2 regions of the Weizmannia sp. FSL W8-0676 genome follow, and region 1 is predicted to be linked to the other one. Evidence: a T-box and tRNA genes for the amino acid it is inferred to sense, from the RefSeq annotation. Region 1 holds a T-box; the other holds one or more tRNA genes.
The links. The T-box of region 1 lies ahead of trpS (tryptophan--tRNA ligase). A T-box ahead of a tRNA ligase gene usually reads a tRNA of that ligase, here a tRNA-Trp.
Positions count from the first base shown of each region.

Region 1 (7,269 bases):
GTTTTGGATTATAAAAAATTTCATCCACGGTTCCGATCTCGACAATTTTCCCGCCGTACATGACGGCAACACGGTCTGCCACATTGGCAACCACGCCCAAATCGTGCGTAATAAAAATAATGGAGGTATCAATTTTGGACTGCAGTTTTTTCATCAGTTCCAGAATTTGCGCCTGAATCGTAACATCAAGCGCCGTTGTCGGTTCATCTGCAATTAAAATTTTCGGGTTGCACGCCAAGGCAATCGCAATGACGACCCTTTGCCGCATCCCGCCGGAAAACTGGTGGGGATACTGTTTGACACGGATTTCCGCATTTGGGATGCCGACCAGTTTTAACAGTTCGATTGCGCGTTTTTTCGCTTCATTTTTATGCATTTTCTGGTGTTTCAAAAGTGGCTCCATAATCTGCTTCCCGATTGTCATGGTCGGATTTAAAGACGTCATCGGATCCTGGAAAATCATCGAAATCTCTTTCCCACGGATCGATTGCATCTTTCTTTCTGACGCTTTGGCAATGTCGACGTCGCCGAACAGGATTTGCCCCGACTTGATTTCCGAATTGTTCGGGGGCAACAGCCGCATAATCGATTTCGTCGTCACCGATTTCCCTGAACCGGATTCCCCTACGATGGCCAATGTTTCCCCTTTATATAAATCAAAACTCACACCGCGGATCGCTTTTACTTCACCGCCAAAAGTGTGAAAGGATATATTCAGGTCTTTCACTTGCAAAATCTTTTCCATTCGGCTTCACCTCATTTCTTAATCGCGCATTTTCGGGTCAAATGCATCACGCAAACCGTCTGCCAGCAGGTTGAAGGCGACGAGCAGCAGACAAATAATCGTGCCCGGCACTGCCATCAAATACGGCAGGAACTGGAATGTCTTATAACCGTCTTCAATCAATGTCCCGAGCGATGCAGCCGGGGACTGGAGCCCGATCCCGATGAAACTTAAAAAGGCTTCGAAGAAAATCGCACTTGGAATGGTGAACATTGTATTGATAATAATCACCCCGGTTAAATTCGGGAGCAGATGTTTAAATAAAATCCGCATGTTCGAAGCGCCAAGTGTCTTTGCTGCCAATACGTACTCCATATTTTTCAGCTTTAACACCTGGCCGCGGACGACCCGCGCCATATTTAGCCAGCCGGTGATCACCATCGCAATCGTGATGGAAAAGATCCCCGGTTTAAAGATCAAAAGCATTAAAATCACGACAATCAAGTTCGGAATACCGGACAAAACTTCAATAATCCGCTGCATCACGTTATCGACCTGCCCACCTTTGTATCCGGATATGAGGCCGTAAGAAACGCCGATGAGCATATCGATCACCGCCGCAAGGAAGGCGATATATAAGGAAATTCTCGTCCCTTGCCATGCCCTTGCAAACAAGTCGCGGCCGAGGGCATCCGTGCCGAACCAGTAATACGTTTGAATATGGTTCTGTTCATACATGTTCACTTTTTGCCCGCCAACCGTCTGGGATCCGTCAAAAATGCCGAGCTTTTCAATCACAGGAATTCTTGGCGGCAAATTCGCCCTGGATGTATCTTGCGCGTACGGACCCGATTTGGAAAGATGCGGCCCAATGATCGCCATCAGAATTAAAATAATGATAATAAACAAACTGACAACTGCGCCTTTGTTTTTGCGGATGCGCATCCATGCATCCTGCATAAAGGACAGTTGCGGTTTGGCAATCAATTCACTTTGTTCACGATCCGGCGCTGCGGGTTCAAATAATTCTTTCGGCAATGACTCTATGTTGTTGTTCATGATTTATTCCCCCCGGCCAATCGAATTCTCGGGTCAATGATACCGTATAAAATGTCGACAACTAATGTAATCAGGACTAACAGGAATGAGAAAAAGAGGGTTGTCCCCATAATAATCGGGTAATCATTCATTTGAATGGATTTAACAAATTGTTCGCCAATCCCGGGAACAGCAAAAATTTGTTCCACAACCATCGATCCGGTCATCAAGTTAACGGCAAGCGGCCCAAGCACCGTAATAAGCGGAATCAGCGCGTTCCGGATCGCGTGCTTAAAGGCGATTTGCCCGTAAGAATTCCCTTTTGCTCTCGCCAGCGTAATGTAATCGGAACCGAACACTTCAATCAGCTCCGTTCTCATAAACCGTGCAGCTGTTGCAACCGGAAAAATAGCGAGCGCAATGGTGGGCAATATGGAAGAGGCGAACCCATCCCAAGCTGCAACCGGCAGCCATTGCAGTTTCGCGCCTATCACATATTGCAGGACTGCGGCAAATACAAACGAGGGAATGGATATACCGAGGACCGAAAGAAATGTGCTTCCGTAGTCAATCCATGTGTTTTGAAACATTGCCGCCAGTACGCCTAGTAATATGCCAATTAACGTGCCGACAATCATGGCCTGAATCCCCAACTGCAAGGACGGTCCCATCCTTTCCACAATCAGCTGTGCAACCGGCTGGTTGTCAAACTGGAAAGAAACGCCGAGATCCCCTTTCAGCAAATTCACCATATAGTTTTTATACTGGACAGGCAAAGATTCATTCAGCCCATATTTCTGGTTCAGGATATGAACCTGTTCCGGTGATAATTTTTGCTGGTTCCGGAACGGGGTCCCCGGCAAAAATTTCATCAGGAAAAACGTAAAAGAAGCAATAATCAATAAGGTAATGCACAAATAAATAATCCTTTGCACAATATACTTCGTCACACGTGACACCTCCCAAAGAAAAGGAATGTTTAAATTTTTCACATAAAAATCCGCTTAACGGTGAAAAGAGAGTATTTCGGAAAGAAAATACTCTCTTTTACCTTTTTAATTGAAGTCATGCAGTTTTCTTACTTTTGCACATATGCATCTTTAAATGTGTAATCCGGCCCGAATATATGGTATTCGATTCCTTTTACATACGGTTTAACAAGGCGTAATGTAGCACGTTGATAAATCGGCCCGATTGCCGCATCGTCCATCAGGATTTTTTCAGCTTGCAGCATGATTTGCCAACGTTTTTCCGGATCGTTGCCGTATTTGTTCTTCGCTTCATCAATCAGCTTATCGTATTCTTTATTCGAGTAGCCGGATTTGTTGTTATCGCCGTTTGTGACAAACAAGTCGAGGAAGGTCATCGGGTCTTTGTAGTCAGGACCCCAACCGGAAACCTGGATGTCATAATCTTGGTTTGTATCCAATTGCAAACGGTTTTTGAATGGTACGTTTTTCAGTTTGATCGTTAACCCAGGAAGATTCTTTTCCAATTGGTTTTGGAAGAATTCGCCTGTTGTTTTTGCGTTATCTGTATCATCACCGAGAATTTCAAGCGTTAAGTTCTTCTTGCCGAGTTCTTTCAACCCTTTTTCCCAATATTTCTTTGCTTCTGTCGGATTATATTGGAGGTAAGAACCGGATTCCGTACGGAAATCTTTGCCATTTTTCGGATCTTTTGCAAAGTCTTTTGGTACTAAGCCGTTTGCAGGGAAAGACCCGTTAGATAGCACTGTATTAACAAATGCTTTTTTATCATAAGCCATTGAAAGCGCCATCCGGATATTTTTGTTTGCCAAAGCGGTTTTCTGGCCGTTTCTGACTTCATTGTATTTGAAGTAGAAAACATTTGATTCCGGATTTGTCACAGCTTCTTTGTTCTTTTTATATTGTTTCGCATATTCGGCGCTCAAAACAGTCCGGTCGATTTTGCCCGTATTGTACAAGTTGACCCCGGTACTTGGCGATTTCACAACCTGGACATTGATCTGTTTCAGTTTCACATGTTTCTTGTCATAGTAATTCGGGTTTTTCACGTATTTCCATTTCAGGCCTGTGCCGTTCCAGTCTTTCAGCACGAACGGGCCGTTGAACAACATATTGTCGCTATTTGTCCCGAACTTGCTGCCTTTTGACTCAACAAATTTTTGGTTGAGCGGCAGATACGTGCCGAAAGCCAGCAATGATTTTAAGTAAGGGACCGGTTTTTCAAGCTGGACTTGCAATGTGTGGTCATCAATCGCTTTTACCCCTAAAGTGCTTGGATCTTTTTTGCCGGCAATGATATCTGAGGCGTTTTTAATGACACCTCCGAAAATATAGGCATATTGTGAGCCTGTCTTCGGATTCACGGCCCTTTGCCAGGAGTAAACAAAGTCTTTTGCCGTAACCGGATCGCCGTTGGACCATTTCGCGTCTTCACGGAGCTTAAACGTATACGTTTTGCCGTCTTTGCTGACTGTCGGTTCTGCTTTCGCAATCCCGAGCTTCAGCTCATCGTTTTTCCCAACGACATAAAGGCCTTCCATTGTATTACCGAAAACGGTAAAACTTGCGACATCCGTTGCAAGTGTCGGATCCCCTGTCGGAAGTTCAGCCGTCTCATCCATATTCAGCACTTGCTTGGTTTTGGATGAACCGCCGCTTGAGCCTGAACTGCTGTTTTTGCTTCCGCCGCCGCATGCGCCGAGGACGAGCGACAGGGCAAAAGTCAGCGTCATAAACACATAAAATTTTGACTTCTTCATCAGCTAACCACCCTTTTTTTATTTTTCTGAAAAGCGAGCGACTTTTCGAATTTAATTATACTAACATTTCACGGGCTTGTACATATTTTTTAATCTTTTTTAATTACATAAAAAGGCTAATAAACCAAAAAGGTGTTGACATTTCAATATTGTAAACCCTTACAAAAGGTTGAAATTTTTTAATAAAACTATAATAACGAGAAAACTTTGGTAGGTTTTTTAACAAAAATTAAATTAATTTTAATAAATTTGATTTAACTTTAATTTAGCTTCAGATCTTCCAGTATTTCATCTTTTCTTCTGTTCCTGTATAATGGATGAAAATCATTTTGTAGGTGAGCGTATGTTCAAAAAGCTTGTCTGTTGGTTCTTGGCCTCCCAGTTACTTGTTTTACTTTTTTCTTTTTTGGTGTATAAGCGAATCGATTTGCTTAGCTATATTAATACTTCGTTTACGATCGGGGCGCTTTTGATTCTTTTTGCCGCGTCGGTTTTAATGGCGCGGACCGGTTTTTTTGATGCGTTTATTTACGGGTTTCAAAGAATGTCTTCCAAATTTAACGAGGAGGACGTCCGCCCGCTGTCGAAGCTGGTTACCCTGCGTGTTTCCGTGCCTCTTCTTACCGGGGTCTTCATGATGGTACTGATGGCGATCGCCCTTTTTCTGCAAAGTTCGTCCTGAAATGCCGGACATATAAAGGCTGAATAAAGGCTGAGTCTTGCATACAAACGGGCCCTCTAGCGGACAGCGGTTTTTGACATTTTTCCTTCTTTTCATTATAATGAAACTGGTATATAGAAGCGATGAGAAAGAAGAGTACATCTGTTTATGGCATTTCAGAGAGTTTGTGGCTGGTGGGAACAAACATGCCTGCAGATGGAATGGGCTTTCGAGCTCCGGAGATGAACGGGCGGCTACCTCATTAGTTTCCGGCGTACGCCTTGCGTTAACCAGGCTCCAATTGGCATTGGAACTAAGCGGCCCATACCAGGGCACTTAGGGTGGCACCGCGGATTTATCCCATTCGTCCCTAATTTTGGATGAATGGTTTTTTATTTTCCGGAAAAATATCAGTGTTCTAGGAGGAAGAAAGAAAATGAGGACGATTTTTTCAGGCATTCAGCCGAGTGGAACGATCCACATCGGGAACTATCTTGGGGCAATGAAGCAGTTTGTGGAATTGCAGAACAGCTTTAATTGCTATTTTTGCATTGTTGACGAGCATGCCATTACTGTGCCGCAAGACCGCCTTGAACTCCGCAAAAACATCAGGAGCCTTGCCGCTTTTTATTTGGCAGTCGGCATTGATCCGGACAAAGCAACGCTCTTTATCCAGTCGGAAGTGCCGGCGCACGCCCAGGCCGGATGGATGCTCCAATGCGTTGCCTATGTCGGCGAATTGGAAAGAATGACGCAGTTTAAAGACAAATCTGCAGGAAAAGAAAGCGTATCAGCCGGGCTTCTCACATATCCGCCGCTCATGGCCGCCGATATTCTGCTGTACAGCACGGATCTTGTGCCGGTCGGCGAGGACCAGAAACAGCATCTCGAGCTGACGAGGGATTTGGCGGAAAGGTTCAATAAACGTTATCTTGAAATATTTACGCTGCCGGACATCAAGCTTTCCAACTCCGGAGCAAGGATTATGTCGCTGCAGGATCCGACGAAAAAAATGAGCAAATCCGATCCGAATCAAAAGGCATTTATCTCGCTGCTTGACGACCCGAAACTGGTCGACAAAAAGATTAAAAGCGCGGTTACGGATTCAGAAGGCGTAGTCAAATACGACAAAGAACGGAAACCGGGCATTTCCAATTTGCTCGACATCTATTCCAACTTCAGCGGCCTGTCCATTGAAGAGCTGGAACGGAAATATGACGGCGCCGGCTACGGTGCGTTTAAAGCGGATCTCGTTGATGTGGTGAATGAAGGGCTTGCCCCGATCCAAAAACGGTATTATGAACTGATTGAATCGGAGGAACTGGACCGGATCCTGGATAAAGGCGCGGAAAAGGCCAATATTGTAGCCGGAAAAATGCTGAGGAAAATGGAAAACGCGATGGGGCTGGGCAGAAAAAACCGCCACTAAAAAAAGCGAGTTGCGGATCGTTTCGCAACTCGTTTTTACATCAGTTCGCTTTTTTCATTGTGTTCCAGTTCCCATAGCTTTTCAAAAAAGGGCTGCCCTTTGATCATGTTTTCGCACAACTGTTCATGCTTTTTGGACCAGCCTGTTTTTGTTTCTGCATAAAGCCGCTCCCATGCATCTTCAAATGGCATAAACTGGATGTGTTCATACTGCTCCGGACGCCATTCTGTATACCAGTACCGCACTTCCGCCGTATTTTTCGAGGAATAAAGCTGATCGAGCGCCATAAATAACAACTGCTTTAATTGCCGTTCCCTTCTTGTCAGCCCCTGCATGCATTCCGGCGACGGGGATAAAATATGATGTTCTTTCGGATGGCTGCGGTTTTCAAACGGATAGGACACCGGTTCATGCCCTTCAATCATTTCATAGACAAGTTGTTCCTGCCTCGGAATCAGCCTGCTTTTTCGGATCGGCAGCGTATAGCCGATCGTATCAACCGCCAAAATCCCTTTTCCGTCCGTCACGACAAAACAATATTCCAGCTGGATTCGTTCATGGTTTTTGCGCAAAACCGCCTTCTGGAAAACATCATTCAGCAAAGTTTGCGGCAGTTCAGCCAAATCATTTTCAATGTACTCGTATAAAAGCGTGTCCACAAATAAAAG
Region 1 covers NZ_CP151954.1:959,193-966,461, reverse strand. The annotation lists gene NST20_RS04550 (ABC transporter ATP-binding protein) at 1-745, opposite strand, end outside; gene opp3C (oligopeptide ABC transporter permease) at 764-1,783, opposite strand; gene opp3b (oligopeptide ABC transporter permease) at 1,780-2,712, opposite strand; gene NST20_RS04535 (peptide ABC transporter substrate-binding protein) at 2,841-4,511, opposite strand; gene NST20_RS04530 (DUF3899 domain-containing protein) at 4,939-5,193, shown strand; T-box leader at 5,307-5,547, shown strand; gene trpS (tryptophan--tRNA ligase) at 5,609-6,601, shown strand; gene NST20_RS04520 (YjbA family protein) at 6,637-7,269, opposite strand, start outside.

Region 2 (7,269 bases), 1.5 Mb from region 1:
AAATGAGCAGTCATGCTTTCCAAATGAATGAAGCGAAGATGATGTTGAGCCTGTTAGCTTATAATCTAACGAATTGGCTGCGAACCCTTTGCTTTCCAGAGGGGCAACAGACGATGCAAATTGAAACGATTCGGACAAGAATCATAAAAGTGGCCAGTAAATTAGTAAAATCAGGACGATCCTTTTACTTTAAATTGTCCTCTAGTTTTGTGTACCAGGAATTCTTTTGGGCGGTACTTCGGAAAATTCAATACCTACAACTTGAATAAGCCAGCAATACTGTTATTAACTTCAAAAAAATTTAATTGGCAGACCAAGGGATTAGTCTGCCCAAAAACGGTAATTTATTGGAACTGAAAGGCCAGACTTTATCAAATTGAAAAAAACAGCTTTAAATCTTTGGCAACGAAGAAACAAATGAAGGTTTTCTGCTTCAATTTACAACATCGCCCGCAGGTATGAATAATTCAGGATGAAATATCCTTCAGGCCTATGAATCCTGTAAAAAGTGGGGAAGTTAAGACTCTTTCTTTAAAATTCGTCAGCGGTGCGATTGTGATAGCTCTTTTACTAGTAGTCTTGCAACAGATGGGTATTTTGACCATACGCTTCTTTGTCAACTGCATTACGATTGTAGCCAGCTCTGAAGAGTAAATTCATCAATTTTTAGATGTTTTATGATAAAATGACTTATCCACATTTAGAAAATTTTTCCATCTATTTTTTCTGCTTTCAAAGTCAAAAAGAGCCGAATTTGCAAATTTCTTTTTTAAAATTGTGGATAACTTCAAAAAAACCTTTTTTTACATCACATCCTTTGCTATAATATAACCATTAAGTAAACCTTACTTGTATTGGCTTACTTAAATGGGTGAAATCCTCGTCTGTTAAAATACGTGTCCGAAACGATTCCAACAGATTTGAGGATTTTTCTTTTGCCGTTTTTTTGAGTGCTTTTAAGATTGACGAACCTTTTTCAAACAGCTGTCTAATAATATCTGTTATTTGAACTAATAAATAATGATTTTTCATGGCTGTGTAGTTTTGGCTATTGGCATGTTCTATATTGTAACGATTATTTTTTTGTTCGTTAAATCCTTGATTTTCAATCTTCCAGCGGCTTCTTCCTGCAGCGATGAGTCGTTCCACGTTCTTTTTCGTGATTTTAATATCCGTTATAAATACATACTCTTTCGATTTCCCATCCTCTGTTTTCATTGTGGCCTCCATCAGATTGACCGTTCTGTCTTTGTAGGCAATATCATTCACCCAAACTAATGAATTCTGATCCTTACTTTGTTCCAGCTCTTTTATTGCCTTAAACTCCGTCGAGATACTTTTAATTCTCCCTTCCTTAAATCTGCATATATATTTCCATTTGTGCGCCCTGCACAGATTAAATACCGTTTCACATGCATAGAGACTATCTCCCAAGATACAAATCGGTAGTCTTTTAAATATTTTTTTTATTTTCTTTGCCAGCCTGTCGAAGGCTTTTAATTCACAATCTTGCTTAGAAACATTTTCTGATTCATTTTCGATAAATTCGGAGGCAATACTGAAGACCATATCCCCCACGACAAGCTTGGCTTCAAGTACATGGTGCATATAAAGTACGTTCGTTTCTCCTGTTTCTTTATTTGTATATGCCCGTCTCAGGCAGTGTTTACAATGTTTCTCATGAAAGGTGTGTAATCCAGTTCCATCAATGATGACACCCCAGTACTTTCCTTCAATTCGATAAGACTCGAGAGACCTTTTTTTCAATAATTCTTTAATCATATACGTTCTAATTTTTTCTAATTCATTTACATCTAAGCCAGATAAAAAGTCGTTAATTGTATCATAATGTGGAAGTTCTTCAAGAGAATCTAAGCCTAACACCTTCCCTACATTTTTAATACATTCTTCTTTATTAAAACTCTCACTCATGTTTCTCATGGATTTTAGGCCGGTCATATTTTTCAACATCATCGTAAATAAAAGGACCTCTGGACCATAAGTGATATAGCTTTGATGTCGGTGGTCTGCTACCTTTTTTAGGTTATTCATCAGGTCTTTGAAAAAATGCTTCTGAATTTTAAGGAACTCGAAAAAATAATTTGCTTCTTTTTCACGATTTCTTTTTTCTTTTCTAGTAACCAAAATAAAAACCCCCTCAAAACAGCCAAGTTTAATTAGGGCTTGCTGAACGAATCAAATTTTAGCTTGTATTCGACTTGTCACTAAGCCATGCCAAAATATTCGTCCAGCAAGCTCTAATTATTTAAATTATTACATATTTAGCCGCATTTTTGGGGGGGGAATAGTTAAATTATCACGAAAAATTTTTACTCCTCAGAGCTGCTTTAGTAAATGCAAACCGAAATTCATCCCTTACCTTCTGCCCTTCACCGATTGAAGAGAGTGACTTCTTCCGGAAAATGAAAAAACGCTCCTTACTAGATTATAAGGAACGTTTTACCGAAAAACTGAAATGTGATCTTTTGATACCGGTGGTCGGGGTCGAACCGACACTCCCGAAGGAACACGATTTTGAGTCGTGCGCGTCTGCCAATTCCGCCACACCGGCATGATCCTATGAATCTCAAACAAAACTGTTTGTTATGTCACTTTTATAATTATATCCAGATCGTAAAAAATGTCAATAACCATTGTGTGAAAAAGGGAAGCAAAACAGCTCCCCTATTCACATATGATCTTCCTTCAGTTCACTTAGGATCTCATAAGACCGCAGCCGCTCTTCATGGTTGTAAATATGCGATACAAACATCAACTCATCGACCTGTGTATCATCCAAAAATTCTTCCATTTTCTCTTTGATTGTCTGTTTTGAACCGATAAAAGCATATTCAAGCTGACGCAATGCCGCTTCTTTTTCAAACGGAGTCCAAATCCCGTTCATGCTATCGACAGGCGGCTGCAGCGTCTGCGATTTTCCACGGATAACGCCGAGGAAAAACTGGTACAGGCTTGTTGCGATCCTTTCTGCTTCTGCATCTGTGTCAGCTGCTACGCCATTCACACACGCAATCACATATGGCTTTTGCAAATACTTGGACGGTTTGAAGTTCTCCCGATAAAGGTATAAAGCATCAAACAATTGCGCTGGTGCAAAATGGCTTGCAAACGAAAACGGCAGGCCGAGCCTGGCAGCAAGTGTGGCACTGTATGTACTTGACCCAAGAAGCCAAACCGGAACATCCACCCCTTCTGCCACGACGGCCCGTGCATACGTCCTGCGTTCTTTATCCGAGAGAAAATAGTTCATCAGTTCTTGGACATTATCCGGAAAATCCATTTCCCCGCCCCTTAAATTCCTTCTGAGCGCCGCAGCTGTCAATTGGTCTGTACCCGGCGCACGGCCAAGGCCGAGATCAATTCTGCCTGGATAGATGGAACCCAGTGTTCCAAACTGCTCAGCCACGACAAGCGGTGCATGATTTGGAAGCATCACACCGCCAGACCCGACACGGATGGTTTTCGTCCCTGCCGCTATATACCCGACTAAAACAGCCGTTGCAGAGCTGGCTACTCCCACCATATTATGGTGCTCCGCGAGCCAGTATCGTTTGTAGCCCCAATTTTCAACATGCTGTGCGAGGCTTAGGCTATTTTTAAACGAATCTGCCGGTGTCTTTCCAGATAAAACGGGGATCAAATCTAAAACCGAAAATGCAACGTCATTCAACTTTTTTTGACTACCCATTGTCCGCTTCCTTTCCTTCTACTCGTGAAGATAGATCTATTGTAAAATAACAGATTCCCAAAACAAAATGATTTGCCTAACCTGTCCGGTGTATCCCAATGATGAGAACGTTCGTTTATGATACTGAAATTAAGGGAAAATGCAATGAAAAACAGTGCTCGTATGATCGGACCCATGGGCGTTGGGTGTTTCGGGTACAAGCTTCCCAATAGAAGCAGCAGAAAGAGCATTGGTATCCAAACTTCATGAAGTTGGCGAAATGGAAAATAGACTGCTTGTTGAAGCAGTATGCATAACTGGATCAATCGTTGGAAAGCCCCGTAAAAGTGAACAATCGAGAGAAAACCGGACCTTTTAAAGGAGGGGGTTAGCGATGCAAATTGGCATGGACTTATTAAAATTGATTATGGGCTTTCTTGCGCTCATTTTTTGTCTAAAATGTACCGGCGCCAAAAGCATTTCAAACCTTACGCCAATCGACTTCATCTGGAGCATAATGCTGTCTGAAATCGTCGGCAACGGCCTTTATGACTCAAGTGTAAAATGGTACTACATTCTTGTGATGCTTTCTGTTTAGGTCATCATTAAAATCATTTTTGACATCCTCATTTATCGCTATGATAAACTGGAAAAATTCCTTATCGGGGATAAAACGGTGATTATCGATAAAGGAAAAATTAACAAAGTCGTACTGAAAAAAAATAAAATTGATATGAATCAACTGTCGGAGTTATTGAGAAAGCAGGGCGTATTTTTGCTTGATGAAATTGACCAGGCCTATCTTGAAAAAGATGGGACGATTACGGTAAAAAAAAGAAAAAACAACCCTAGTAAATAGTAGGCTGCCCAGTTCTGTTCTCATTATAAAAGGAAAATCTAAGATAGTATTTCCAAACCTTTCTTATTAGATCAATTCCCTTTTTGTACAAGTTAAACAACTATAGATACTCACAAGTGTACGCTTTCAAGCAGCCACTTAAATTGGCCTCGGCTTCAATAATATAATTGCAATAAAAAAACGCTTCTCTTTATCTTGAGAAGCGTTCCATTTGGCATCAGCTTTCAATGTGATGCTATTATACCGGTGGTCGGGGTCGAACCGACACTCCCGAAGGAACACGATTTTGAGTCGTGCGCGTCTGCCAATTCCGCCACACCGGCATGATATGATGGAGGCGGCAACCGGAATCGAACCGGTGATAAAGGTTTTGCAGACCTCTGCCTTACCTCTTGGCTATGCCGCCATCAATGGAGCGGAAGACGGGATTCGAACCCGCGACCCCCACCTTGGCAAGGTGATGTTCTACCACTGAACTACTTCCGCATACTGGGCCAGCTGGATTCGAACCAGCGCATGACGGAGTCAAAGTCCGTTGCCTTACCGCTTGGCTATGGCCCAATAAATATGGGGCGGATGGTGGGAATCGAACCCACGAATGCCGGAGCCACAATCCGGTGCGTTAACCACTTCGCCACAACCGCCATCATAATGGCAGGGGCAGTAGGAATCGAACCCACACTGGAGGTTTTGGAGACCTCTGTTCTACCTTTAAACTATGCCCCTTTAAAAAATGGAGGGGGACGGATTCGAACCGCCGAACCCTGAGGGAGCGGATTTACAGTCCGCCGCGTTTAGCCACTTCGCTACCCCTCCATATTGCGTGGTGCCGGCCAGAGGACTTGAACCCCCAACCTACTGATTACAAGTCAGTTGCTCTACCAATTGAGCTAGACCGGCCAAATGGTGGCTCGGGACGGAATCGAACCGCCGACACAAGGATTTTCAGTCCTTTGCTCTACCGACTGAGCTACCGAGCCACAATTATGTAAAATGGATGGCGGTCCCGACGGGAATCGAACCCGCGATCTCCTGCGTGACAGGCAGGCGTGATAACCGCTACACTACGGGACCTTTATATGTAAATTGCGGGGGCAGGATTTGAACCTGCGACCTTCGGGTTATGAGCCCGACGAGCTACCAGACTGCTCCACCCCGCGATGATAAAATGGTGGAGGATGACGGGATCGAACCGCCGACCCTCTGCTTGTAAGGCAGACGCTCTCCCAGCTGAGCTAATCCTCCAGTTATAATGATGACCCGTACGGGATTCGAACCCGTGTTACCGCCGTGAAAGGGCGGTGTCTTAACCGCTTGACCAACGGGCCATATGGATCATGACGGAGAGCAAGGGATTCGAACCCTTGAGACAGCTTTTAGCCGCCTACACGATTTCCAATCGTGCTCCTTCGGCCTCTCGGACAGCTCTCCATGATGGCTCCGCAGGTAGGATTCGAACCTACGACCGATCGGTTAACAGCCGATTGCTCTACCACTGAGCTACTGCGGAATACAAGCCCGGCAGCGTCCTACTCTCGCAGGGGGAAACCCCCAACTACCATCGGCGCTGGAAAGCTTAACTTCCGTGTTCGGGATGGGAACGGGTGTGACCTTTCCGCCATCGCCACCGGACCTTAATGACAAAAATCATTATAACAAAGTTTTCATTTCTTATCAACAGGAATTATGTGATTCCCTGAAAACCGGATGGGAGAAAAAACTGTAAACGGAGAATGCGTTTTTACTTCTAACTTTGAGAATTGTCTAGCTCCAGCGCACCTTTTTCAAGGCGGCCTTCACTTTTCTATTTGGTTAAGTCCTCGATCGATTAGTATCCGTCAGCTCCACGCGTCGCCGCGCTTCCACCCCGGACCTATCAACCTGATCATCTTTCAGGGATCTTACCAGTATAAACTGTGGGAAATCTCATCTTGAGGGGGGCTTCATGCTTAGATGCTTTCAGCACTTATCCCTTCCGCACATAGCTACCCAGCGATGCCTTTGGCAAGACAACTGGTACACCAGCGGTGCGTCCATCCCGGTCCTCTCGTACTAAGGACAGCTCCTCTCAAATTTCCTGCGCCCGCGACGGATAGGGACCGAACTGTCTCACGACGTTCTGAACCCAGCTCGCGTACCGCTTTAATGGGCGAACAGCCCAACCCTTGGGACCGACTACAGCCCCAGGATGCGATGAGCCGACATCGAGGTGCCAAACCTCCCCGTCGATGTGGACTCTTGGGGGAGATCAGCCTGTTATCCCCAGGGTAGCTTTTATCCGTTGAGCGATGGCCCTTCCATGCGGAACCACCGGATCACTAAGCCCGACTTTCGTCCCTGCCCGACTTGTAAGTCTCGCAGTCAAGCTCCCTTATGCCTTTACACTCTGCGAATGATTTCCAACCATTCTGAGGGAACCTTTGGGCGCCTCCGTTACCTTTTAGGAGGCGACCGCCCCAGTCAAACTGCCTGCCTGACACTGTCTCCCACCCCGGTAAGGGGTGCGGGTTAGAATTTCAATACAGCCAGGGTAGTATCCCACCGATGCCTCCGCCGAAGCTGGCGCTCCGGTTTCCAAGGCTCCTACCTATCCTGTACAAGCTGTACCAAAATTCAATATCAGGCTGCAGTAAAGCTCCATGGGGTCTTTCCGTCCTGTCGCGGGTAACCTGCATCTTCACAGGTACTATAATTTCACCGAGTCTCTCGTTGAGACAGTGCC
Region 2 covers NZ_CP151954.1:2,435,151-2,442,419, forward strand. The annotation lists gene NST20_RS12050 (IS1380 family transposase) at 1-269, shown strand, start outside; gene NST20_RS12055 (transposase family protein) at 835-2,145, opposite strand; tRNA gene NST20_RS12060 (tRNA-Leu) at 2,491-2,572, opposite strand; gene NST20_RS12065 (LLM class flavin-dependent oxidoreductase) at 2,690-3,709, opposite strand; gene NST20_RS12070 (hypothetical protein) at 4,083-4,286, shown strand; gene NST20_RS12075 (YetF domain-containing protein) at 4,335-4,547, shown strand; tRNA gene NST20_RS12080 (tRNA-Leu) at 4,789-4,870, opposite strand; tRNA gene NST20_RS12085 (tRNA-Cys) at 4,880-4,953, opposite strand; tRNA gene NST20_RS12090 (tRNA-Gly) at 4,959-5,033, opposite strand; tRNA gene NST20_RS12095 (tRNA-Gln) at 5,037-5,108, opposite strand; tRNA gene NST20_RS12100 (tRNA-His) at 5,116-5,191, opposite strand; tRNA gene NST20_RS12105 (tRNA-Trp) at 5,200-5,273, opposite strand; tRNA gene NST20_RS12110 (tRNA-Tyr) at 5,282-5,363, opposite strand; tRNA gene NST20_RS12115 (tRNA-Thr) at 5,372-5,447, opposite strand; tRNA gene NST20_RS12120 (tRNA-Phe) at 5,452-5,527, opposite strand; tRNA gene NST20_RS12125 (tRNA-Asp) at 5,546-5,621, opposite strand; tRNA gene NST20_RS12130 (tRNA-Met) at 5,634-5,707, opposite strand; tRNA gene NST20_RS12135 (tRNA-Val) at 5,717-5,792, opposite strand; tRNA gene NST20_RS12140 (tRNA-Glu) at 5,804-5,875, opposite strand; tRNA gene NST20_RS12145 (tRNA-Ser) at 5,889-5,978, opposite strand; tRNA gene NST20_RS12150 (tRNA-Asn) at 5,983-6,057, opposite strand; rRNA gene rrf (5S ribosomal RNA) at 6,064-6,179, opposite strand; rRNA gene NST20_RS12160 (23S ribosomal RNA) at 6,356-7,269, opposite strand, start outside.
Region 2: it has a tRNA-Trp gene. The T-box ahead of trpS (tryptophan--tRNA ligase) is inferred to sense a tRNA for this amino acid. The anticodon was not compared.